One region of the Leptospira selangorensis genome, then DNA from elsewhere that is predicted to be linked to it. Evidence: riboswitches for the same ligand, from Rfam matches in the RefSeq annotation. Region 1 holds a riboswitch; each other region holds the start of a gene.

Region 1 (3,277 bases):
TACGCCAAAACTCCGTAAAAAAGAAGCTGAAAGATACTATTTAAGGCGACAAGACCGGCAGCGACCTCTCTATCTCCGTCCGCAAGATCGTTCCATACTAAAACCATCGCAATACAACGTGCGATTCCGATCAGTATTAATCCGATTCGATATTCCTGGTTTTCCGGAAAGAAAAGGAACGCCAACCCGAACATCAATAATGGGCCGACCACCCAATTTAAAAGTAGAGAATATAAGACCAGGTCTATCCGTCCGAACGCCCTAGGAATCCTCGTGAAATTCACCTTAGCCAAAGGAGGAACCATCATAAAAATAAGTCCGATAGCGATCGGAAGATTTGTCCCTCCGAACTCCGAACTTCTAATCCAATCAACAAAACCGGGAGACCAAATAGAGAAAGAGACCCCTATCCCCATAGCGATAAAGATCCAGACGGTTAGAAACTTATCTAAAAAAGATAATCTTTTTTCGGAAATGACATGAGAAGACATTAATCGTTTAATCGCAATATTGCGATTAATGTCAAGCGGTTTTAGCAGGAATTTCCGCTTTCGGGGATCTGAGAAAGAAAAGGAGCAAAATATCCTCCGATCTCCTCCCAAGTTTTTTTATTAATACAATAACAGATGGACGGACCGTCTATGGTTCCTTGTAAAATACCCACGTCTTTTAGCGCTTTTAGGTGTTGTGAGATCGTGGCCTGAGCAAGCCCTAGTTCGTCGACCAAGTCACCACAGATACAGGCTTTTCTTTTGAGAATGGACTCCAAGATCGCAATACGAGCCGGATGCCCGAGGGCTTTTGCATAAGAGGCAATCTTATTCTGCCGCTTATTAAATAGCTCTGTTTTGGTAATTCCCATAGATTGGATGTGGAATTAAGTTATGATAATTTCAATTCAAATTTTAAGCTATGGATTTGAATCCAGAAAACTAATCCACTCCCCTAACAAACAGTCGATTTCAATCACAGATATATTAAGTCACACAGGCTTCTTCTTCAATTGTTCTGTTTTTTTCCTTGACATTTACAAGCCCAAAAACCCTGGTGTAAGAAGCGTTGGTGTTCTGCTCTTATAGCGGAACTTAAAAGGGAACCCGGTGATGATTCCGGGACTGCCCCGCAGCGGTATTCGAGAACGAAATTCACATTCTGCACTGGATCGCGCGATCTGGGAAGCAGTGAAAATTAGGAAAAGGAAGATTCTTCCCAAGCTCGTAAGTCCGAAGACCTGCCAAAGCCCTTCATCCTAGAGAAAACGGATGTGGGTTTACCGGAACCTCGAGGGAGGGTTGGATGGTGGTTCGCGTTTCCTGTCCGTTTACGCCCTCCTCTCTTTCCAAACCCCCTCAAGGCTTCGATTTTCGACTCGCGAGGTGAGAGTTTGGAGCTTAAATATCCTATTTCCTTTTTATGTGGCCTGATTTGCGGGAATTTTTTCCATAAATCGCCTACGAATCATATATTACCTATTTCATATATAAGGTTTTTCTTATGAATAGAGAAAGCCTTGACCATCATTCCGTCAAACTCGAGCCGGGACTTGTTATTGAAACAAGACAGATCGAAATGGTCTTCCCTGAAGTTACCAATCATTATGGAACATTATTCGCTGGAGACGCATTGTCTTTTATGGCGAAAAGTGCATTCATCGCTGCTTCTAGATATTCTCGAAAAAAAGTCGTCGCTGCCAAAAGTGAACAAGTGGATTTTCGTGTTCCGGTCCGGCAAGGAAATCTGATCGAACTAATCTCAAGAGTGGTGTCCGTAGGAAATTCTTCAATGACAATAGAAGTAGAACTCTATGCTGAGGATTTTCTTAGCGGAGAACGCTATTTAGGTACGAAAGGAAAGTTCGTGATGGTCGCTTTAGGAGAAGATGGCCGCCCAACGAAAGTCCCTACCTTAATCCAAAAAGAAATAAATACATTATAGATAAATAATAAAAGGAATCGAACTACTATGAGTAAAAATAAAGAGCCCTACACTCCGGGTGAGAAACTTCGGGATGCGTTAAAAAAGGAATCACCTCTTCAGATCGTAGGCACAATCAACGCAAACCATGCGCTTCTTGCACAAAGAGCCGGTTTCAAAGCGATCTATCTATCTGGAGGAGGAGTGGCTGCAGGTTCTTTAGGAATTCCCGATCTTGGGATCACTACCTTAGAAGATGTTCTCATTGATGTACGTAGGATCACTGATGTTTGCGATCTTCCCTTGCTCGTAGATGTGGATACAGGATTCGGACCTAGCGCATTTAATGTGGCAAGAACCGTAAAATCCTTAATCAAAGCAGGGGCCGCAGGACTTCATATAGAAGACCAAGTTGGTGCAAAGCGATGTGGCCATCGACCGAACAAAGAAATAGTCTCCCAGGAAGAAATGGTCGATCGCATTCGGGCGGCAGTAGATGCAAAGACGGATCCTAAATTTGTGATCATGGCAAGAACCGACGCACTGGCAAACGAAGGTTTAGAGAAAGCGATAGAAAGATGTAAAGCATTCGTAAATGCAGGGGCAGACATGATCTTCCCAGAAGCCGTCACAGATCCGGAAACCTATCGTAAATTTACGGAAGCAGTGTCCGTTCCAATACTCGCAAACATCACTGAATTTGGAGCCACACCATTATTCACTGTAGATGAATTAAAGTCCGCCGGAGTCGGACTCGTATTATATCCGTTATCCGCCTTTAGAGCAATGAACAAGGCTGCAGAAAGAGTCTTTCAAACCATTCGTAAAGAAGGAAGTCAGAAATCCGTATTGGATACTATGCAAACCAGAAATGAACTCTACGAGTCGATCGGCTATTATGAATACGAAGATAGGTTAGATGCATTATTCGCTGCCGCTAAATCAAAAAACGGAAAAGGAGAAATTAGATGAAAGAGATGACTGTCGAAGCAAAGCCAACAAAAGGAAAAAAATCCGTAGCCCTTTCCGGAGTGGCCGCAGGTAATACCGCACTTTGTACGGTAGGTATAACTGGTAACGATCTTCATTATAGAGGATATGATATTCGCGACTTAGCAGAAAAATGCGAGTTTGAAGAAGTCGCTCATCTTCTTATTCATGGGAGACTTCCAACAGTCTCAGAACTTCGCAGATATAAAGACAAATTACATTCTGCCGCAGGGTTGCCGAATGCGGTCAAGGTGGCATTAGAACAATTGCCTTCTAGCACCCATCCGATGGATGTGCTTAGAACAGGAGTGTCCGTCTTAGGATGTAATGTTCCTGAAAAAGACGATCATAGTATCTCCGGTGCAAAAGAAAT
Region 2 (3,277 bases), on a different contig from region 1:
GCGTTTTTTTCCATCTACGGATACGGAGCTTATTCGGCTAGTAAGTTTGCGATTGTAGGTTTTGCCCAAGGTTTTCGCCAGGAAATGATGCTTCATGGAGTAAAAGTGAAATTATTCCTTCCTCCTACAACGGATACTCCTGGTTTGGAAAAGGAGAATACCGACAAACCTGAATTGAGTAAGGAAATTGAAATGGGTTCCGCATTAAATAGAATTCATACAATTGATTCCGTAGCAAAGGCCATCCTAAAATGGATACCGAACAAAAAGTTCATCGGTTATACAGGCTGGGATTCTTGGCTCCAATATTTTCTATTTAGACATTTTCCGGAATTCAGCATTAAACTTACCGATTCCGAATTAAAAGCGGCCCAGTCTAGACTGGATAAGAAAAAACAAAAAGTATAACTGTGGATATTCTTAAGGAGACTCTATGAAACCGATTAGCAAGGACTGGAAGGAAGATATTTCCCCGGATGAAGAGATTCGTTTTGCGGAATATGTAAAGGCATTCCAAAAGATCCAAAAAGTAAACTCTTCCAAATTCGGAAAAGGTCGCACATTACATAGAAAGCAGATCTTAGGGCTGCAGGCAAAGTTTGAAGTTTTATCCAATATTCCTGATTATACAAAACAGGGTTTGTTCTCCACTTCCGGCACAAAGGATGTTTGGATCCGATTATCCAGCGGGAGTATGAAACTACAGCCTGATACCACTGGAGACATCAGAGGATTTGCATTAAAAATCCTAGGAGTAAATGGGCCAAGCGCTTTACAAAACGGTAATACTTCTGCCCAAGATTTTCTACTGATCAATTTAGAAGCATTCTCTTCTCCTAAAAGTGAGGAGTTCGTAGGTGTTGTTACCGCAGCAGCTAAAGGAGGAGGTCCGTTATTAAAATATCTTTTTGCCACTTACGGATTTTTCGGTGCATTTGCCAGGATCAAAAAAGTATCAAAAAGTTTTAATAAACCTTTTAGCGGATTTGCAACGGAACCTTTTTATAGCGCGGCACCAATAGCCTTCGGCCCCTACGCTGCGAGAATTAGACTTCTTCCTCCTTCTGGTATAACTCCAAACAAAGATGCCTCAAAGGATTGGGCAAATGATATTAAATCAAAACTTTCAAAAGGTCCTCTGGTTTATACATTCCAAGCCCAATTTTTCACGGATGAAAAAACAACTCCAATCGAAGATGCTTCCGTTGATTGGCCTGAATCAGAAGCTCCTTACGTTACTCTCGCTACTCTTACAATTCCAACTCAAGATTTCGGATCCGAGCCCGGTCTATCTTTGCAAAAAAAGATCGAAGATACAATTTTTGATCCTTGGGAAGCTTTATTAGAGCATAGACCTTTAGGAGATGTAATGAGAGCGAGAAAACATGTATATCTAGCGAGCCAAAAAGGAAGAGGCGCAGTTTAGAGAATTTTGTTAGATTGAAAATAAAATACTATGCAAAATCACTCACCTAAATAGATCCTGAAATCTCAGACTATTTTTGTAGGAACATAGATGTCTCCATCTATGGGAAGACGGTGCAATTCCGTCACGGTACCCGCCGCTGTAAGAGGGACAAAAGGCACAAGATGTCACTGGGTGTAAAAACCTGGGAAGACGTGCTGAGTAGGACGATCTCGAGTCAGAAAACGACCTTACAAAAATCCTGAAGCTACGTGATCCAGTCTCGGATGTAAGACGGTTACGTAACTAAACTCAATTTTTTTCATACGATACTTTGGCTCATTCTTTTGTGCCTTAATATCGTTTATATCTTGTTAGGTGAAGATCTCTTAGGAGGGATTTTTATGCGCTCGATTTCCGTTTCGAAGGATTTTTCAGGAGCCAAATTATGGCTTAGAGCTTCCGTTCTGGTTTTTGCAGGATTTCTTGCTTTTTCTACGATCTATGCAGTAGGCCTGGAACCAATGGTGTATTTGCACGATACTTTTCATGATATAAGACATTCCACAGGATTTCCATGCCATTAAGATCAGAGTTTTCTGATCTTCTGCGGACAGGGATATTTTCCGGTCTGGTGTCAGGTCTTGTTTTAGGGATCATGGTCTGTGTTTGGAATCTTCCGTTGATTTTAGAGGCGGAAAAGTTTGAAGCAAAATCTGCATCAGAAAATTTGAATACAGGTCATACACATGTTCACTCCCATACCCATGGAGAACGCCATTCCCATACAAAAGTGGAATCCGCTTCTTCTGAAAAGATTGAGAGTGATAGTCTCTGGCAAAAAAGAAATTTAGGAACAATCATAGGTTCCGTTCTATTAGGAATTTCTTTTGGAGTTTTGGTTTCCCTTTGGATGGTATTTTTTCCTCCTAACGGCTTTTTAGAGAACCCTTCCCTATCCAAGGCGATCTACCTTAGTATCTTATTTGCAGTCGGTGGATTTCTAATCTTCTTTGGAATTCCATATTTAGGGCTTCCTCCCGAATTACCTGGGAGAGCCTCCGGAAGTTATGATTACCCGGAAAGACAGGCCTGGTGGTATCTTAGTGTTGGGTCCAGCTTGGTCGGTATTTTAGGATCTAGGATCCTTCTATCATATTTAAACATTCATAATTTGCTAAAATGGGCTTTTGCTTTAGTAATGGTCCTATTCTTTTCGGGACTTCCATTCTATATCGGTGTGCCTGATATTTCGGAAGATTTTGCGGCTCCAAAAGAATTAAGGAACCAATTCGAATATGTGACCTTGCTCACGAATCTGATCTTCTGGTATTTATTATCCTCTTTATTTTTCATATTCTGGAAACCAAAGCAGGTATTAGGATTCAAATGAAACCTAAAATTGCGGTTCTGGTGTTGGGTCATGGAAGTAGGGAAATAAATTCCAATCTTGAATTCGTTTCTCTGGTCGAGGCCTATTCCCTTACTCGTCCGGATCTGAAAATTTCACATGCTTATGTAGAACTTGCCAAACCCGATCTGGAAACTGCATTAAGAGAGCTTAGCAAAGAATATTCTAATATAATAATATTTCCTCTGTTTTTATACACTTCAGGTCATATCAAAAACGATGTTCCGATCGTTCTGGATCGAATTAAATCAGAGTTCCCAAGTCATTCTTTCAAAATGGCGAATAGTTTAGGAGTCCATTCTAAAATGGTATCCTTACTTAGAAACCGTGCAGAAGGATTTATACCTCTAAACAAAGAACAATCCTCTAAAACTGGAGTAATCATAGTAAACAGAGGCTCTTCTGATCCTGATGCGAATGGAGACTTCTATAAAACGGTTCGTTTATTCCAAGAAGGAAAT
Region 3 (3,277 bases), on a different contig from region 1:
CAACTTCTCCGAATAGTTCCAAAAAACTCGGGATCCTATATTGTTTAGCGATATTAGATTTGAATTCCAAAGAATAATTTTCTTTTTCCCAAAACCTCCAAAGAAGTCCCGTTTTAGGATTCGAAAACTCAGTGGTTTTTGTGGCAGAAGCGAACGGATCTTGTTTTCTATACCAAGGTTCGTCGGACTGGAATTTGTCTCTGTAAGAATCCCAGGAAACTCCAGGAGTCAAAACTAGTTTCCCGTCTAAAAATCGAAACTCGTCCTCTACTTGAAAAGTAGTATAGGTCCTTGTTTTTCCGGGCTCGTATTTTAGATCTATATTTTGAGGAGTACTTCTGGATCTTTCAAAAGTTTCCCTTTCTATCCCGGCGTGAAATTTCAGAATTTGATAATATTCTAATAAATATAGTGTGGGAGTAATTTGGAATCCAGACTGCCCCATAAAAGCGGTGGAATTAGGAGTTCCTTTGGAAAATTCAGATTTTGGATCGAATAGATCGTCATTCGTAAAGGAGGTAAAAGCACGAGTCTCTAATCTGAGCAAACCATCGAATATACCTTTCGTATCCGTTCCGAGAGAAGTAGTATTTCTAAGATACCTACGATGAACTTGTTGAGTTTGGTTACTTGCAGGTCCTGGAATTCCATGAAATCTATAATTTAGATCATTCCAAAATTTGATCTTGGTTGCTCCGATATCTCCGCTCAGTCCTAACATTCCCGAAGTTCTTTCGTATTGAGCGTTCCTTCTTTTGTCGATCGTGTCATCCAGAGGATTGACGAGTAAGGTCCCATGATTGTTTAGATAAGAAAAGTTCTGGTCGGATTTTTCGCCGAGCAAGAATACACTAGTGCCAATTCCGCCATAAGTTCCCGTATGCGTTATGCTACCTTTTCCGGTATTAAAACTTCCGGCACCTATATTAACACGAGTTTTAGGAGGACCGCTTCCTGTTCTTGTGACTAAGTTTACACTTCCACCGATTGCGGATCCTGAAAATCCGACGGGAGCGCCACTTCTATAAACTTCTATACTTTGTAAATTGTCGAATGGAAGATCTGCGAGGTTTACTTCTCCCCCTTGCGAATTATTAAAGGGGACTCCGTCTATGAAGATCCTGGATTGGTTCGGATTTGTTCCTCTAAGAGATAGAGTGGAATAAGAACCTAAACCACCGTATCTTCTGATCCTTACTCCTGCTTCTCTTTCTAAAACATCCGGAAGATTCGTATAACGTGCATTGTATTGGTCCAGATCTATGGAAGTCTGGAAACCTGTTGGGTTCTTTCTGAAATTTTCAGGCTGAGAATTGGAACCGGTCTTTCCCACTACTTTTACAGTGGAAGTTTCAGTCTTCTGGGTCTCTTGGGAAAATATTTGGACGGAAAATAAAAAGAGCCCTAGATGAAGTATCCTGGAAAATCGTTTAGGTCTTTTATACATTGAGGCCTTAACTCCCGAAAGCCAGAGAATTGAAAGTAGCTCTGATAGGTTTTCTGACTCACGCCCGATTCGGACCCTTCCCGTCTTTCGACAGTGGTTTTGACCGATCGTTTAGGCGTTTACAGCTGCGGGTACAGCTCCGGATTTTCACCGGATTCCCTTTTCCGATCTACTTGCAAGACCAGGTTCCCAACCCAAGTCGGAGGGGCAATCTCAAAAAGGTCTGGCCGTCTCTTGCTTACGCAAGACCGCAGAGTAACGAACACCCACCCTGTAGGAGTTCCTACATGTGGATTTTTCAAGAATAGAAAGAAATATTTTCTTGATGTAAGATAAAAACCGGAAAGGATTCACGAATTCGCGACCGGAAGGGAATCCCTTCGGGTCTACCTACATAACAGGGAGCATCGAACTCGAATGAAACGCATTCCATCCTTAAGATTTCTTTTATTAGGGATCTTTCTTTTAACTACCTCGTCCTTATCAGCAGCCGGAACTTATTCCGAAGGTTGGACAGTTGCAAAATTGATCCAATTTGAAAGCAGAGGGGTCATTTTTGAATCTTACGAAGGTCTTTTAGAAGTTTATACTATAAACGATTCAGAAGCTTGCGACGAAATGAAGGACGAATGTTTTGTTCCGGCAAAACAAAAGATCGAATTCAGCGTACGTCCTGAAAACGCAGATGTAGTGAACTTCTTAAGCAAAAGTTTAAACCAGGAAATTTTAGTCCAATATAGGATTCATAGATTAGAGCCTCTTGCATTGTCTTCCGACTACGAAGTGGTAGGAGCTCAGCTTCAGGAAAAATCCCTACCGAAAGGCCTTCCTGATAAGATTGTAAGCAAAAGTAAGTCCGGAGGAAAAAGAAATTTTTCCGTTACTGGACGTATTCTAAGTTTAGAATATAAGGGAACCTTAATTGGAACCTGGGAAGGCTTATATCTGGATGAGACCAGAAACAAAGTGCATCCTTTCTCTGTGACCGACGAAGAGATTGCGGCCTTCGCCACAAACACTCTCAAGTTCGGACTTAGATATTTCTTAGGTGTTTCCGTGGCTTACGTGACTGGAGCAAGAGATTCTCATTATGATATTTATGAGATCAACTTCAAAGCTCCTGCAGGCGCGCTGGAGCCGGCTGGCAAAACCCAATAATTTACATTAAGATCCTATTAAGTAAAAGGCCGATCTAGGAGTTCCTATATCGGCCTTTTTATTTTAGAGTGTTACGAGAATATCTCTGTAGGAGCTCCTACATGGTTTTGAAGACGGCCCCCACCCTGTCCAGGGTGGAGGAGGTGGGTTAGTGGGAGAAGCCTTTTCCCCTATATCATAAAATTGTAAAATTTACAATTAAAAATTTAGGAAAAATTTGTAGGAGCTCCTACATATAATAGTTTCAATTAAGGATGGAAACTTCCGTCGGACTGGATTTTAGGTCCTTTTCCTGGGAAATCAGATTTAGTCAAAGACTGGATCAGTTCGGTAGTCTTAGCGTCTGGATCCGGAGCAGGAATTCCATTTTGGCTTAATTGTAATGGATGGATCTTACCTTTAATAAAATTCCCTTGTTTATCTAAGTCTGCTTCTAAGACCAAAGAATATCCGCCATATCCTTTCGTAGAGAATACTCTATATCCTAAAAAATTTCCTAAAGAGTAAGCGACCAGTTTTCCTTTATACAATTCGAATGCTCTAGGTAAATGAGGTCCATGTCCGATAAATAAGTCTGCACCTGCATCGATCAAAGCATGGGAAAGAGCGACTAGGTTTCCTCTATATTCTCCGTAAAATCTTTCTTGTTCATTTTTTACGTGTAAAGCAGGT

Evidence for each region. A riboswitch is a leader RNA that binds a small molecule or an ion and turns the genes downstream of it on or off. The one in region 1 is predicted to bind cobalamin.
Region 2: it holds a riboswitch for cobalamin, as region 1 does, so the genes downstream of both, EHO58_RS15655 (CbtB domain-containing protein) here and EHO58_RS13255 (acyl-CoA thioesterase) in region 1, are expected to answer to the same signal.
Region 3: it holds a riboswitch for cobalamin, as region 1 does, so the genes downstream of both, EHO58_RS09085 (TonB-dependent receptor) here and EHO58_RS13255 (acyl-CoA thioesterase) in region 1, are expected to answer to the same signal.

What each region holds. Positions count from the first base shown of each region.
Region 1 is NZ_RQES01000018.1:176,974-180,250, reverse strand. Features, by position in the region: gene arsB (ACR3 family arsenite efflux transporter) at 1-491, opposite strand, end outside; gene EHO58_RS13260 (ArsR/SmtB family transcription factor) at 533-862, opposite strand; cobalamin riboswitch at 1,044-1,253, shown strand; gene EHO58_RS13255 (acyl-CoA thioesterase) at 1,495-1,935, shown strand; gene prpB (methylisocitrate lyase) at 1,963-2,886, shown strand; gene prpC (bifunctional 2-methylcitrate synthase/citrate synthase) at 2,883-3,277, shown strand, end outside.
Region 2 is NZ_RQES01000019.1:108,030-111,306, reverse strand. Features, by position in the region: gene EHO58_RS15665 (SDR family NAD(P)-dependent oxidoreductase) at 1-408, shown strand, start outside; gene EHO58_RS15660 (catalase) at 434-1,426, shown strand; cobalamin riboswitch at 1,490-1,674, shown strand; gene EHO58_RS15655 (CbtB domain-containing protein) at 1,810-1,992, shown strand; gene EHO58_RS15650 (CbtA family protein) at 1,983-2,798, shown strand; gene EHO58_RS15645 (CbiX/SirB N-terminal domain-containing protein) at 2,795-3,277, shown strand, end outside.
Region 3 is NZ_RQES01000012.1:229,035-232,311, forward strand. Features, by position in the region: gene EHO58_RS09085 (TonB-dependent receptor) at 1-1,447, opposite strand, end outside; cobalamin riboswitch at 1,474-1,648, opposite strand; gene lsa26 (surface adhesion protein Lsa26) at 1,865-2,605, shown strand; gene EHO58_RS09095 (CapA family protein) at 2,854-3,277, opposite strand, start outside.